3 regions of the Psychrobacillus sp. PGGUH221 genome follow, and region 2 is predicted to be linked to each of the others. Evidence: riboswitches for the same ligand, from Rfam matches in the RefSeq annotation. Region 2 holds a riboswitch; each other region holds the start of a gene.
What was found. A riboswitch is a leader RNA that binds a small molecule or an ion and turns the genes downstream of it on or off. The one in region 2 is predicted to bind S-adenosylmethionine.
Positions count from the first base shown of each region.

Region 1: linked by a shared signal. The riboswitch ahead of mtnK (S-methyl-5-thioribose kinase) and the one ahead of PGC35_RS01240 (M20 family metallopeptidase) in region 2 are both predicted to bind S-adenosylmethionine.
Region 3: linked by a shared signal. The riboswitch ahead of PGC35_RS10210 (acyl-CoA dehydrogenase family protein) and the one ahead of PGC35_RS01240 (M20 family metallopeptidase) in region 2 are both predicted to bind S-adenosylmethionine.

Region 1 covers NZ_JAQMHQ010000010.1:101,805-106,369, forward strand. The annotation lists gene mtnW (2,3-diketo-5-methylthiopentyl-1-phosphate enolase) at 1-1,197, opposite strand, end outside; SAM riboswitch class I at 1,314-1,417, opposite strand; SAM riboswitch class I at 1,585-1,739, shown strand; gene mtnK (S-methyl-5-thioribose kinase) at 1,814-3,004, shown strand; gene mtnA (S-methyl-5-thioribose-1-phosphate isomerase) at 3,001-4,056, shown strand; gene PGC35_RS17195 (sugar ABC transporter substrate-binding protein) at 4,053-4,565, shown strand, end outside.
Region 2 covers NZ_JAQMHQ010000001.1:255,273-259,837, forward strand. The annotation lists gene lepB (signal peptidase I) at 1-348, opposite strand, end outside; gene PGC35_RS01225 (TVP38/TMEM64 family protein) at 341-982, opposite strand; gene PGC35_RS01230 (AzlC family ABC transporter permease) at 1,097-1,825, shown strand; gene PGC35_RS01235 (AzlD domain-containing protein) at 1,830-2,138, shown strand; SAM riboswitch class I at 2,213-2,320, shown strand; gene PGC35_RS01240 (M20 family metallopeptidase) at 2,430-3,665, shown strand; partial or broken gene PGC35_RS01245 (transposase) at 3,882-4,135, opposite strand; gene PGC35_RS01250 (CsbA family protein) at 4,486-4,565, opposite strand, start outside.
Region 3 covers NZ_JAQMHQ010000005.1:201,001-205,565, reverse strand. The annotation lists gene PGC35_RS10215 (transporter substrate-binding domain-containing protein) at 1-282, opposite strand, end outside; gene PGC35_RS10210 (acyl-CoA dehydrogenase family protein) at 305-1,474, opposite strand; SAM riboswitch class I at 1,581-1,682, opposite strand; gene PGC35_RS10205 (catalase) at 1,864-3,900, shown strand; gene PGC35_RS10200 (hypothetical protein) at 3,992-4,531, opposite strand.

The DNA of each region.
Region 1 (4,565 bases), on a different contig from region 2:
TGCTGCTTTTAGTTCTGGAAACTGTTTTGCTGCTTCAGCTAACGGAATTCCATCAAGGACTGCTGATACGGCCTGCCTAAAGGCAAGCCCTCCTCCTGTAGCGCCAGTAGGATGACCATGCACTCCACCACCTGCATTTATAATGCTATCTATGCCATAGTCTTCGATTAACAAAGGAACCAATCCAGGATGAATTCCAGCCGAAGGAACTGGAAAAGTTCGTTTTACTGCACTTTCTTTCGTCAATTCTTCCCCAAGTGATAGTGCAGCTGTTTTCTCCAGTGCGACGCTTCCGTATGGTGAGGGGAATAATGAAAAATCTGCCCCTGCATAACGAGTCAATTTACCAAGTAAAAGTGGTGTTGAAACTCCATAAAATGAGGATGATGTAAAAGCACCACTATAGGCTGGATGGGCCATGAATGGCAACTGAATATCTTCATCTTCCACAAGTTCTTGAAGTACATCTAGACCATATGCATGAACATTAAATAATAGAGCGTCAGCCCCAAGTTCTTTTGCCTTTTTTGCTTTTGATTTTAAATTGGATGTCCGCCCAGAGAGGTTAACTGCATAAAGTGTTCGATGTCCAGTTTCCTCATACACCTGACGTAGTACTTCTTTAGCTGTAATAATTCTTTTTTCAAAAGGAGTAAGGGGGTTTTCAAAGAGAATTTCATCATCTTTTACTAAATCTACTCCACCTAGAGCTTGGTTACGCAGCTGTTCAGATAGGTAATTGATATCTCTTCCAATTACTCCTTTAAAAATACTCATCACAAGTGGACGATTATACACTCTTAGCAATTCACGAATACTTTCAATTCCGAATCTAGGTCCTGGGAAATTATCTAAAAGGTCTGATGAGAATTCCAAGTCTAGTAGCTTTACTTCACCGTCTAGCGATAGTTTGCCGAAAACAGTTGTTAATATGGCAGGTAAATCTGCAGAGAAATTAGCACTAGGATAGTTTATTTTAATTTCTGCTTTGATTTCATCTCGTTTTAGCGGATGGTGACTATTTTCAAATTTAGTTATCGATATAACATTTCCTTTATGCTTTTTTAATTGCTCTTGCTCTAGTAACGGCAAATCAGTCCAGGATCCTATTGTTAAACCGAGCGCAATTCCTTCAGCTTTTTTTTCAAAAGTTCCAGGTTTACCGTAAACCTGATAGAGAGTAGTAATTCCACTCATTTATTATCACAATCCTTTATATAACAAATTTCTACTTAGTCAATGTCCCAGTGTTTTGCCCCTTCTAAATATAAAAAAACCTCTTCCAAATAAGAAGAGGTTAAAAAATTAACGACTTCTTATTTCTCAGTCTACTGACTGCAAGAATTAGCACCGTGTCCATAATGGATCGGTTGCCGGGTATCATAGGGCTCGTCCCTCCACCTGCTCTAAATAAGAAAAAGTTATTCAATTGAGTTAGTCAAATTAATAATGATTATTTCATGCAATATAAAGATTGTCAATATAGTTATTAGAATTTTTTTTGTTTTTAAAAAAATGATTGACATGTGTTTTTTGAATATGCTAGGATGATTTTCAAATAGTATAACGTTTTAATTAATAGCACTCTTATCAAGAGCAGGCAGAGGGTAATGGCCCGATGAAGCCCAGCAACCGACCGTAATACCGTTGTGAGACGGGGCGCATTTTGCGCCGAGATGAAAATCTCCTAAGGCACGGTGCTAATTCCATCAGAAAGGTAACTTTCTGAAAGATAAGAGGCGAGAGATCTCTTATTCTACGCCTCTTTCTTATGAAAGAGGCTTTTTATTTTGAAACGGAAAGGTAGAGAATAATGACGACAGCTACAAAGAGACAATATGAATCATTAACAGAAGAAAGTGCTATTTTATATGCAAAAGAACTTAACTTCTTCCCACAAGACACAGAGTTGGAGTGTCGTGAGATAGGTGACGGTAATCTTAACTATGTATTTCATATTAAGGAATTGAACGGTGATAAGAGTCTTATTATTAAACAGGCTTTACCATACGCAAAGGTTGTCGGAGAAAGTTGGCCACTAACGTTAAAACGAGCAGTGATTGAAGCAAATGCATTAAAAAAACATGCTGAATTTGCAGCCAATCTTGTTCCGACCGTATATGCAATTGATGAGGATCTTGCGCTTACGGTTATGGAGGATTTATCTCATTTAAAAATTGCACGTGAAGGGTTGATTAAACTTGAATCATATCCAAACCTTTCAAAAGATATTGGAGAATATTTAGCTCAAACACTATTTCATACATCTGATTTTGCATTACACCCTTTTGAAAAAAAGAAACTAGTTTCAGAGTTTTCCAATCCAGAACTTTGTAAAATCACAGAAGATCTTATTTTTACAGATCCGTTTTTTGACTATGAAACAAATGACTTTGAAGCATTGTTGCAAGAAGACGTAGAAACTATTTGGAATAACGGGCGCTTAAAGCTAGAGGTTGCAAAATTAAAGAATAGCTTCATGACAGAAGCGGAAGCATTATTACATGGAGATTTGCATACAGGGAGCATCTTTGCTAGTGAAACCGAAACGAAAGTAATAGACCCAGAGTTTGCTTTTTATGGACCTATTGGCTTTGATATTGGATTGTTTTTAGCAAATCTAATCGTGCAAAATGTTACAAGAGAAGAGGATGAGCGGGGAGTTATTGTCACCCATATCAAACAAACTTGGGATGTCTTTTCGACTAAATTTTCGGAATTATGGGACAAAAAAAGTGTCGATTCCTATAAAGACACAGATGGCTATAAAGAATATGTCTTGGATAAAATTTTCCGAGATACACTAGGCTTTGCTGGATGTGAATTAATTCGTCGTACAATCGGGCTAGCACATGTGAAGGATTTGGACAGTATCGAAGATGACGAACAACGGATTAAATTCAAAAAGCAGACCTTACAAACAGGGGAAGCACTTATATTAAAACGCAAAGATATCCATTCAATTGATGAAGTATTTGAATTATTAGAGGGGTTTCGCAAATGAGTATTCCATTATCGATAGAGTTGAACGACAAAGAATTTCGGATTTTGGATCAGCAAAAATTACCTCACGTAGTTGAGTATTTAACACTAGATACTTTAGAAGATGTATATGATGCTATTATCACTCTGAAGGTGAGGGGTGCACCAGCAATTGGTATTACCGCTGCATATGGATTGGCTAAAGCGGCCGAAAAGTATGAAGCAAATACATTAGAGGAATTTCATCTGCAACTCAACAGGGATTTCTTGTATTTAGCTAAATCTAGACCAACAGCTGTAAATTTAGTTTGGGCTCTAGAACGTTTAAGAAGTGCTGTTGAAAATGTAGCAAGTGTACAAGAGGCGAAGGAACTTTTGATAGAGGAAGCTATAAAAATTCATAGAGAAGACGAAGCATCCTGTAGAAATATTGGCGAATATGCGTTGTCCTTGCTTGAAGGTCAAACAAAAGTTATGACCATTTGTAATGCAGGTTCAATTGCAACCGCAAAATATGGTACTGCATTAGCACCATTCCATCTTGGGAGTGAGCGGGGAAAACAGTTTGAAGTTTATGCTTGTGAAACTAGACCTGTATTTCAAGGATCAAGGCTAACTGCGTGGGAGCTTCAGCAATCTGGAGTGGATGTAACACTTATAACAGACAGCATGGCTGCACATACAATCGGAGCAAAAGGAATCGAAGCAATTATTGTAGGGGCAGACCGGATAGCAGAAAACGGCGACACGGCAAATAAAATCGGAACACTTAACTTAGCATTATTAGCAAAAGTGTTTGACATCCCTTTTTATGTGGCAGCTCCTTCTTCCACTTTTGATTTGACCATTAAGAATGGAAAAGAGATCCCGATTGAAGAACGTCCAGCGGAAGAAATAACGCATATTGCAGGGAAACAGGTAGCTCCGAAAAATACAAAAGTATTTAATCCTGCATTCGATGTTACACCGGGTGAATACATTACAGCCATTATTACTGAAAAAGGAATTATATATCCGGAATATACAAAAAATATTCCAAGTTTAATAAATATAGAAAAGGGAGAACTCGCATGAAATCAAAAACAGCATGGCTTTTATCCGTATTATTAGTAATTGGAATTATCTTAACAGGGTGTCAACCAAAAGGGGATGCAAATGAAGCAACAACTACTCCTGCTGATTCAGAAGCATCCGATAATCCGCTATCAGGGAAGAAAATCGCATTGGTTATGCAACAAAATCTTGGTACTTTTTCTGCTCAATACATTGAAGGTGTAAAAGAACAAGTAGAGAAATTTGGTGGGACTGTAACAGTGTTTACGTCGGAAGGCGATTTAGCAAAAATGGCTTCCAATCTAGATGCAGCTGTAAACCAAGGTGTAGATGGAATTCTGATTGATCATGGAACAAAAGAAGCGTTAAATCAAGGAGTTCAAAATGCAGTTGATAAAGGAATACCAGTCGTCGCTTTTGATGCAGGTGTGGAAGTAGAAGGAATCACAGTTTTAGAGCAAGGCGATCAAAAGATGGCTGAAATGACATTAGAAAAATTAAAAAATGATGCTAATGGTGAAGCAAATATA
Region 2 (4,565 bases):
TTCTTCCGGATTCTGATATGCAGGATAAGACGCAAGAAATTTTTCTTCTACTTTTTTATTATTTACGTACAATTTATCATTTTCATACTTAATAGTATCACCTGGTAAACCAATGACACGTTTTACATAGTCTTCTTTTTGGTCGCTATGAAAGATCACAATATCCATGCGGTCTATATCAGAAAGCTTACTCACAAATACTTTATCTTTGTCATGAAGTGTAGGCATCATTGATTCCCCGACTACTTCATAGTTCGTTAAAATGAAAGAACGAACAATAAATACTACTAAAATTCCAATGAAAATGGCCACTAACCATTCCAGCAATTCTTTTTGTGTATTACTCAAATCTTTTCTCCTTTGTATTTCGTCTTTCATCGCGAATTGATCTAAAATCTGCATCTACTTTCTTATCAATTTTTTTCTCCACAGCTTTTCCAACAAACCATAGTATAACCATTATTCCAATCATTATTGCTGTTCTTAAGGGTTGTGTAATGAGTGCTTTAATATCGGAACCAATAAAGCTTACCACTAATATCATAATTAGTTTCCCTAAGACAACTGTCCATAAATACGTATTTTTTTTCATATTAGATAGACCCGCAACTATATTCACAAGTGCGGAGGGTGTAAATGGAAAACAAATAAGTAAAAATAATGGTCCAAAACCGTTTCTCTCTACCCATAATATTAATTTTTGAATCTTTTCATGCCTTGTAATAAAACCTAAAACTCTAGCTCGTCCATATTTTCTAATAACTAAAAATACGGTATAAGCACCTGCAACCGAACCTGCCCAAGATAATAAAAATCCAAACAAAATTCCGTAGGCAGTCACATTCGCCACGATAAAAACTACTAAAGGTAGAAACGGCAAAAATGCTTCAAGAAAAGGTAGTAATAACCCAAATAGTGGTCCAAGTGCTCGGTAATCTTGTGTTAAATTAGATAAAGTTTCGAATGATAACCAACTTGGCATGGTAACTCTCCTCTTCTATGTATATTTATACTCTTCCCAATTTTCAACTATATAAAACTTTATAGATATAGTATAATTTGTTCACTATCATAATTGAAGGTGGTGAAATTCGACATGAATAATAATTCATTCGTAAAGGGTTTAAAAGCCGGTACGAGTATTGCTATCGGCTATTTTCCAGTTGCATTAACATTTGGTTTATTGGCAAAAACCACTGGACTTTCCATTATTGAAGCAACAGCAATGAGTATTTTTGTTTACGCCGGCGCTGCTCAGTATATGTCACTGACGCTTATAGCAAAAGGTGTTGATCCTATTTTAATCGTTTTAAATACATTTGTCGTGAACATTCGACACTTTTTAATGACGGCTGCACTCAATGAAAAGATGCATAGTGAAAAAAGATGGGTCAAAGGAATATATGCATTTGGGATTACAGATGAATCTTTTTCCGTATTAGCAACTCAAAAAGATGAAAAAATACATACTTCTTTTGCATTTGGTGTTGCGCTTATCGCATATGGTAGTTGGGTTGTATTTACAGCGGTTGGACATGTTATAGGTGCCAATCTACCAGCATTTTTACAAGCGGCCATGTCGATTGCTCTATATGCAATGTTCGTTGGTCTTCTAGTACCCTCTATGCGAGGAAACCGCAAAGTAGTCATGCTGGCCCTCATTGCAGCTATTATAAACGGATTTTTTTACTGGACAGAATTATTATCGACAGGATGGGCTATTTTAGTCGCTACCCTAGCATCCTCTATTTTTGTCGAAATTATATATGCCAATCATCAAAAGAGGACTAGACTACGAGGAAAAAACTTAACGAAAGGAGCATAATGGAATGGAAGCATGGTATTGGTGGATGCTATTAGGAATGGCTATTGTTACCTATATTCCCCGAGCATTCCCGTTAACTTTTTTAGAAGGCAAAGAATTACCTCCTGTTGTTTCAGGAGTATTACGTAATATTCCATTTGCAGTATTAGGAGCATTAATTTTCCCAGCTATTTTATATGTTCAAGAAGGTAATCTATTATTTGGAATTATTGGAGCCATTGTGGCATTCGCACTTGCCATTATTTTTTCAAATGTAATGGTTGTAGTATTAGGAACAATTGGTGTTTTAGCTGTATATAGTCTTATCTTTTAAATACTACTTGACTGCTAGGAATAAATTACTTAATATTGGAATTAGTTCTTATAAAATTTACATAGAATATCACTTTCTTATCGAGAGAAACTGAGGGACAGGCCCAACGACGTTTCGGCAGCAGATTCAAAATGAAAACTGTGCCAATTCCTGCAAGCAATTTATTGCTTGAAAGATGAGAAAAGAAGGTTTTTCGATTATACGAAGAGCTCTCTTTTTCTTATCATACAAGATAAGATTAGGAGAGTTCTTTTTTGTTATGAATAATAAATGTAAAAGGAGCAGATACAAGTGAGTTTCCTAGTAGAAAAAAGAGACTATCTCCATAAATTAATAGAAGACAACAAGAATGTATATATTCAAATAAGTCATCAAATACATGAAAACCCTGAGATTGGAAACGAAGAATTTTTTGCTAGTTCTACGCTAATTGATTTATTAGAAAGTGCAAATTTTCAAGTCGAAAAAGGAATAGCAGGTCATGAAACGTCTTTCTATGCGATTAAGGATAGCGGTATCGAGGGACCTACTGTTGCTTTTTTAGCAGAATACGACGCTTTACCTTCAATTGGACATGCCGACGGACATAACATTATTGGTACGGCAAGTGTGGCTGCTAGCATCTCTCTAGCAGAAATGCTGAACGAAACCGGTGGAAGAATAATCGTCCTTGGTACTCCCGCAGAAGAAGGTGGATCAAAAGGAAGTTCAAAAGGAAACTTTGTAAGGCTTGGTTATCTAGAAGATGTAGATGTGGCTTTAATAATTAGCCCTTCAAGCAAAACTACTTTAAGTTGCGAAACACTTGCTCTGGAATCATTAGATTTTCATTTTATTGGACAAGCTACTCACCCAACAGCAGCTTCTAATAAAACAATAAATGCATTGGAAGCTGTCGTTCATTTTTTCAACGGAATCCATGCGCTTCGTTCACAATTACCATCTGATGTTAGCATACATGGAATTATTACGCATGGAGGTGATTCACCGAACATTATCCCTTATTTTGCCTCTGCTCGTATTCATGTCAGCGCAAAGAATTGGAAAAAAACAGAGGAAATCTCCGAAAAAGTTCGATTCCTTGCTAACGGAGCAACACTTGTAACAGGAACTTCTGTAAAAATCGAACGTTTTCAAAATGAGGTGCAAGATTTTGTAGTAAATTCAGTGTTAGATGAGGTTATTCATTCGGAATTTGAAGCTATTGGAGAAGTCGTATACACAGAAAGTAAACATTACAATGACTCTACGGATGCTGGAAATATTAGCTACGTAGTACCAACTGCAAGACCATCCATTAAAATTGGACCAGATGATTTAGTCGCCCATACAATAGAATTCCGTGAAGCTGCCAAATCTAAAGCTGCGGATGAAGCACTAATCAAGGGAGCTAAAGTCTTAGCTACAACCGGTTATCGAATATTAACAGATGCAAAACTACTTCATCAAATCAGAAAAGAATTTAATGCATCCTTAGCTCGTAAAGCAAAAGCAGATGGTATGGGCGTTTGCGATTTGAAAGATTGATATTGTAATTTATATTCTTTATCTTTCGGATTATGAAGTGTGTTTCAACAACATAAAGATTAATCGGATATGCATTTGCTATACAATACACATAAGCTTCCGCTGAATCTGTCTACAGTCTGAATCCACCTCTTAAGAAGAGGTGGATTTTTTTGGAATGTATTGTCTTTCATTGAATTGTTTTATTTTCATTTGGTGTTATCAATGTGCCGGAGTATTCGTTTCAATCTCTTTTATTGTTTGGCGCATCGAACGGATGCCAAATGTATATTGAATAAACGTCATTTTAAATAACACAACGGGATCAATACTTGGTCGCCCAGTAGCAGAGTAAAGATGTTCTACTAATGGATGAAATGGAAATCAATCGTGTCATCCAATTTACGGACCAAATGGTCCTTCGGTACAATCTGCTCAATCGTTAGCATTTCAAGTTGTTCACGTTCATTGATTTGGTTTTTAGTCATCATGATATTCAACACCTCAACGTCTTAGAAGATTTAGAAACTCACCACTTTTTAAATTAGCCAACACTAGTCGATTGGAGTGGAAGGCGCGAAGACTCCTACGGGAACAGCACGAGCCGAAGCACCCGGACTGAGCGTAGCGAAATTAATTTTTGCGACGAGCTTGCGCAGGAGCATTGTTTTTTGCGACGAGCTTTGCGCAGGAGCAAGGGAGAAGGCTGAGGCCGTGCCCGTGGAAAGCGTAGCGCCTGAAACGGAAATCAACGATTTCTTACTATGTATTGTAAATAAAAAAAGACTATAGACAATTTCAAATTTCTTTGAGTTTGTCTATAGTCTGAATCCACCTCTTCTTAAGAGGTGGATTTTTTCTTTTTGTCTCGACTTTTCATATGTGTTGCGTACCAAAAACCTAAAGTCAACGATGCTGCAT
Region 3 (4,565 bases), on a different contig from region 2:
TAAATCATCGCTTGTTGTTCCCACGTATTCAAATTCATATTCAGGTAGAAGCTCATCTACTAACTTCATCACTTCTACATCATAACCTGTCGCGTTTCCTTTTTCATCTTGCCATGAAATTGGTTTAGAAGCTTGGTCGTATGCTACTTTTACTTTACGTACATCTCCGTTACTTTTAGTACTGGTACTTGCGCTTGTATCATCATTTGATCCACATGCTGATAAAATCGTTACGGATGCCAATCCGACTGCTGCTAATTTTAAATACTTTTTAAATTTCATTTTCACCATTCCCCTTATTTAACTAATTATTTTTGTTTTTTTCTTCTTCCAATGCAGTTAGTGCTAGTTTTTTAATCGTCATATCATCCATCGGAGGGTTATGTAGTCCGGCTCGAACATCACGATAGTAGCGTTGTAATGGATTGGTTCTTTGCAGACTTTTCGCTCCAACTAACCGCATCGCTTTATCAACGATTGTTATAGCAGAGTTTGTCACAATATGCTTTGCAACACTTACTTCATTTGTCAGTAAATGTCTTGTAGCTTCGTTGTCATAGGAAGAAGCTGCTCCATAAATGACAAATCGTGCTTTCGTAAGCTCTAAATCTATCTCGCCAATGAGCTGTTGAACATTTGGTAACTGCGCAATAGGACCATTCAAACTATTTGGAGAATGTGTGTTAGCAAAGTTAACTGCGTAATCGCGAGCTGCTTGTGCAACTCCTAGGTAGGTAGCTGGAATATGGAGTAACCAGCCATTTATTTTCCCTCCGCTCGCAAACTCTGGCAGTTCAACTAGATCTGATTCATGGACAACTACATTATCTAATAGTAAATCGTTGCTACTTGTTCCACGCATCGATACGACATCCCATGTTTCTTCGATGGATACACCGTCTAGACTTCTATTGATTAGGAAGAAACCTACTTTTTCTTTTTCTTCTATCCAAGCAGAGGTTAAAAAATAGGAAAGAACTGGAGAAGCCGTTGTGAAAATTTTCCGACCATTTATTACCCACGTGTCTCCATTTTTTACAGCTGTTGTACCTGGGCGTCCTCCGCGGGTGGGGCTGCCTGTTTGCGCCTCACTTGCAGAACGATTTATTAGTGCACCGTTAATAACCTCATTTGCGAAAAAGTCTAATTTATCTTTTTTCCAAAGACTTTTCTCGTACAACTCACCGACAACACCTAAACTCCAACCCATAGACAAGGCAGTGTTAGCATCATAGCTTGCAAGTGTTTCTTGCAAAAGAACCATGTCATAAACAGAGAATCCTTCTCCTCCTAACTCTAAAGGTAATGTAAGGCTTGCATAACCAATCCCCACTAAGTCCTTTACATTTTCTAAAGGGAAAATGGAAAGTTCATCAATTTCTGCGGACTTACTTTTAAATTTCTCCTCAAATTGATGCAATAGATCAAGCCATTTTTTTTGTTTTTCAGTTTTGATAAATATATTACTCAACAGTGTTCGTCTCCTTTAATAAGTAACGTACTATTCTTATTGTTAAAGTATGAATTAAATGAAAAAAAATCTCTTTTCAAAACGAAAAGAGTTTCATGTATATTATGTACACTTATCTCTCAAGACGTTTCTTGCTGGATGTAGCACCATGCCATAATTAGCGGTTGCTGAAGCATCATAGGGCCAGTCCCTCTGCTTCTCTTGATAAGTAATATGGAGTTGTTGAAATGAGTTTACTACGTTAATTGAGTGAAGTCAATGCTAAATTATACAAAACAGATAGGAATTAATATATTTTGTGAATATTTTATTCAAATTAAACAAAAGATGTTTCTTCATCATTTTATGGGGAACTGTATGTATGTGATGAATTTAATAGAGGAGGAATAAGCTTGGATAAAAAAGTAAATGAGAACAGTAAAAATGAACAATTAGAACAGTTTCGTGTAGATGATAAAGATAAGTCTCTTACTACGAACCATGGATTAAAAGTTTCAGAGGATGAATTTTCTTTAAAAGCAGGCGAACGTGGTCCTACTCTCTTAGAGGATTTTCATTTTCGTGAAAAAATGACCCATTTTGATCATGAACGGATTCCAGAGCGAATTGTTCATGCTCGTGGCTATGCTGCACATGGAGTATTTGAATTATATGAATCCTTACAACCTTATACAAAAGCGAAATTCTTGCAAACACCTGGTGAGAAAACACCGGTTTTTGTAAGGTTTTCGACCGTAGCAGGATCTCGTGGATCGGGTGAGCTTGCTCGTGATGCACGTGGTTTTGCTACTAAGTTTTATACAGAAGAGGGAAATTACGATTTAGTAGGAAACAATATTCCTGTATTTTTTATCCAAGATGCCATTAAGTTTCCTGATTTAATACATGCGTTAAAACCAGAACCGCATAACGAGATTCCACAAGCTGCAACTGCGCATGATACTTTTTGGGACTTCATCGCAAACAATCAAGAGTCAGCTCATATGATTATGTGGGCGATGTCGGATAGAGCCATTCCTCGCAGTTTCCGAATGATGGAAGGGTTTGGCGTAAATACATTCCGATTTGTAAATGAAGAAGGAAAGTCCCATTTTGTAAAATTCCACTGGAAGCCAGTACTAGGTGTTCATTCAGTCGTATGGGACGAAGCACAAAAGATAAATGGGAAAGATCCTGACTTCCATCGTCGTGATTTATATGAGTCAATTGAAAATGGAAACTATCCAGAGTACGAATTTGGCGTACAGTTAATTACGGAGGATGACGAATTTAATTTTGATTTTGATATTCTAGATCCGACAAAGATATGGCCAGAGGAAGAAGTACCTGTAAAAATTATTGGTAAGATGACGTTGAATCGCAATGTAGATAATGTATTTGCAGAGACGGAGCAAGTTGCCTTCCATCCTGGTAATGTAGTTCCTGGGATCGACTTTACAAACGATCCACTTCTACAGGGACGGTTGTTCTCCTATACGGATACACAATTGATAAGACTTGGTGGCCCTAACTTTCATGAGCTACCGATTAACCGTCCAGTCTGCCCATTCCATAATAACCAACGAGATGGATATGGTAGACAAACAATTAATGTAGGAAGAGTGAGCTATCATAAAAACTCGTTAGCAGGAAATACTCCAGCTCCTGTAAGTGAAGCGGATGGTGGATATGCACACTATCAGGAGAAAATTGATGCACGCAAGGTACGTGCCCGAAGTGAAAGCTTTAAAGATCATTTTTCTCAAGCTACTCTGTTTTGGAATAGTATGAGTAGTCCCGAAAGAATTCATATAATAAATGCATTTAGCTTTGAGCTCGGAAAATGTCTAGAAATATCAGTACGTCAACAAGTATTAGAGATGTTGGCAAACGTTGACTTGGAATTGGCTACGAAAGTAGGAGAAAACCTAGGCTTAGTCGTGCAAGGGAGCGATCTTACAAAGAACAGCAAATCATCTCCAGCATTAAGTCAGCTGAATACAATGATGAAACCCGACACACGTAAAATCGCAGTGTTAGTAGGAGATGGATTTGACGCAAATCTTGCAGCTATTTTAGATAGTTTAAAAGCAAGCGGAACACAGCCCGAGGTTGTAAGTGATCATGGAGGAGCAGTTGCAGGAGCAGATGGTTCCCTGTTACCTGTAGATCATACTTTCCTAACTGCCGATTCGGTTTTATTTGATGCTGTTTATGTGGTAAGTTCGCAAGGTAAGACGGCCATGTTTAATAAAGAAGCGGCTTATTTCATCAAAGAAGCATATACTCACTATAAACCAATCGGAGCAACATTTGATGGTGAACAATTGTTAGATGAACTTAGACTGACAGGACAACTAGGTGTGCTCACAAAAGAAACCGGAAACAGCTTTGTTGAAAGTTTCGTAAATTTAATAGCTAAACACCGTTACTGGGATCGAGCAGTATAAATAAGAAAAGGCAAGTCCATCAATGGGACTTGCCTTTCCAGTTTACAATAGTTTAAGAAAACGGAATGCGACAAAACGAAAATAGATTGGTTTATCGCTTAGCCGTGCGAGGCCAAATGTAATAAGAGATGGAAATGACAAAATCAATGCCAAGCACGATACTCCAAACCTTTAATGTACCTGACAAAGCCTCAGATCTTGAAGGATCATCGATTAAATAAATTAAAACAAGGAGCAATCCTCCGCCAATAATATAGGCGAGGAGATGTTGAAGAGTACCTAACATCGAATGCTTCGCGTATTCTAACCCCGTTTTACGAACTGGTTTGGTTCCTTGCCTTTTTATATAATACAGAAACTTCTCATCCGCCCATCGAATCATACTTTTTCCAAAGGCAATTGATGTTCCTAGATAAATCGCTGCAATAGCATGCGCCATCGTTGCAGTTGCCCCATTGTATAAATCAGTAGCTGTAATAACGAGAAGAATCAAATCAATTAATGGGGTAAGAGCAAGAAAGAAAAGTCCAAGTCGTTCACGTTTTAATATATATCTAGTTATTAGTCCAAGTAAAATAACGACCCAAAATCCTACTTCACAAGCAATAATCGTCCATGCAATGATATTCAAGTCAACACCTCTTTCAAAATATTTCTAGTTTCAT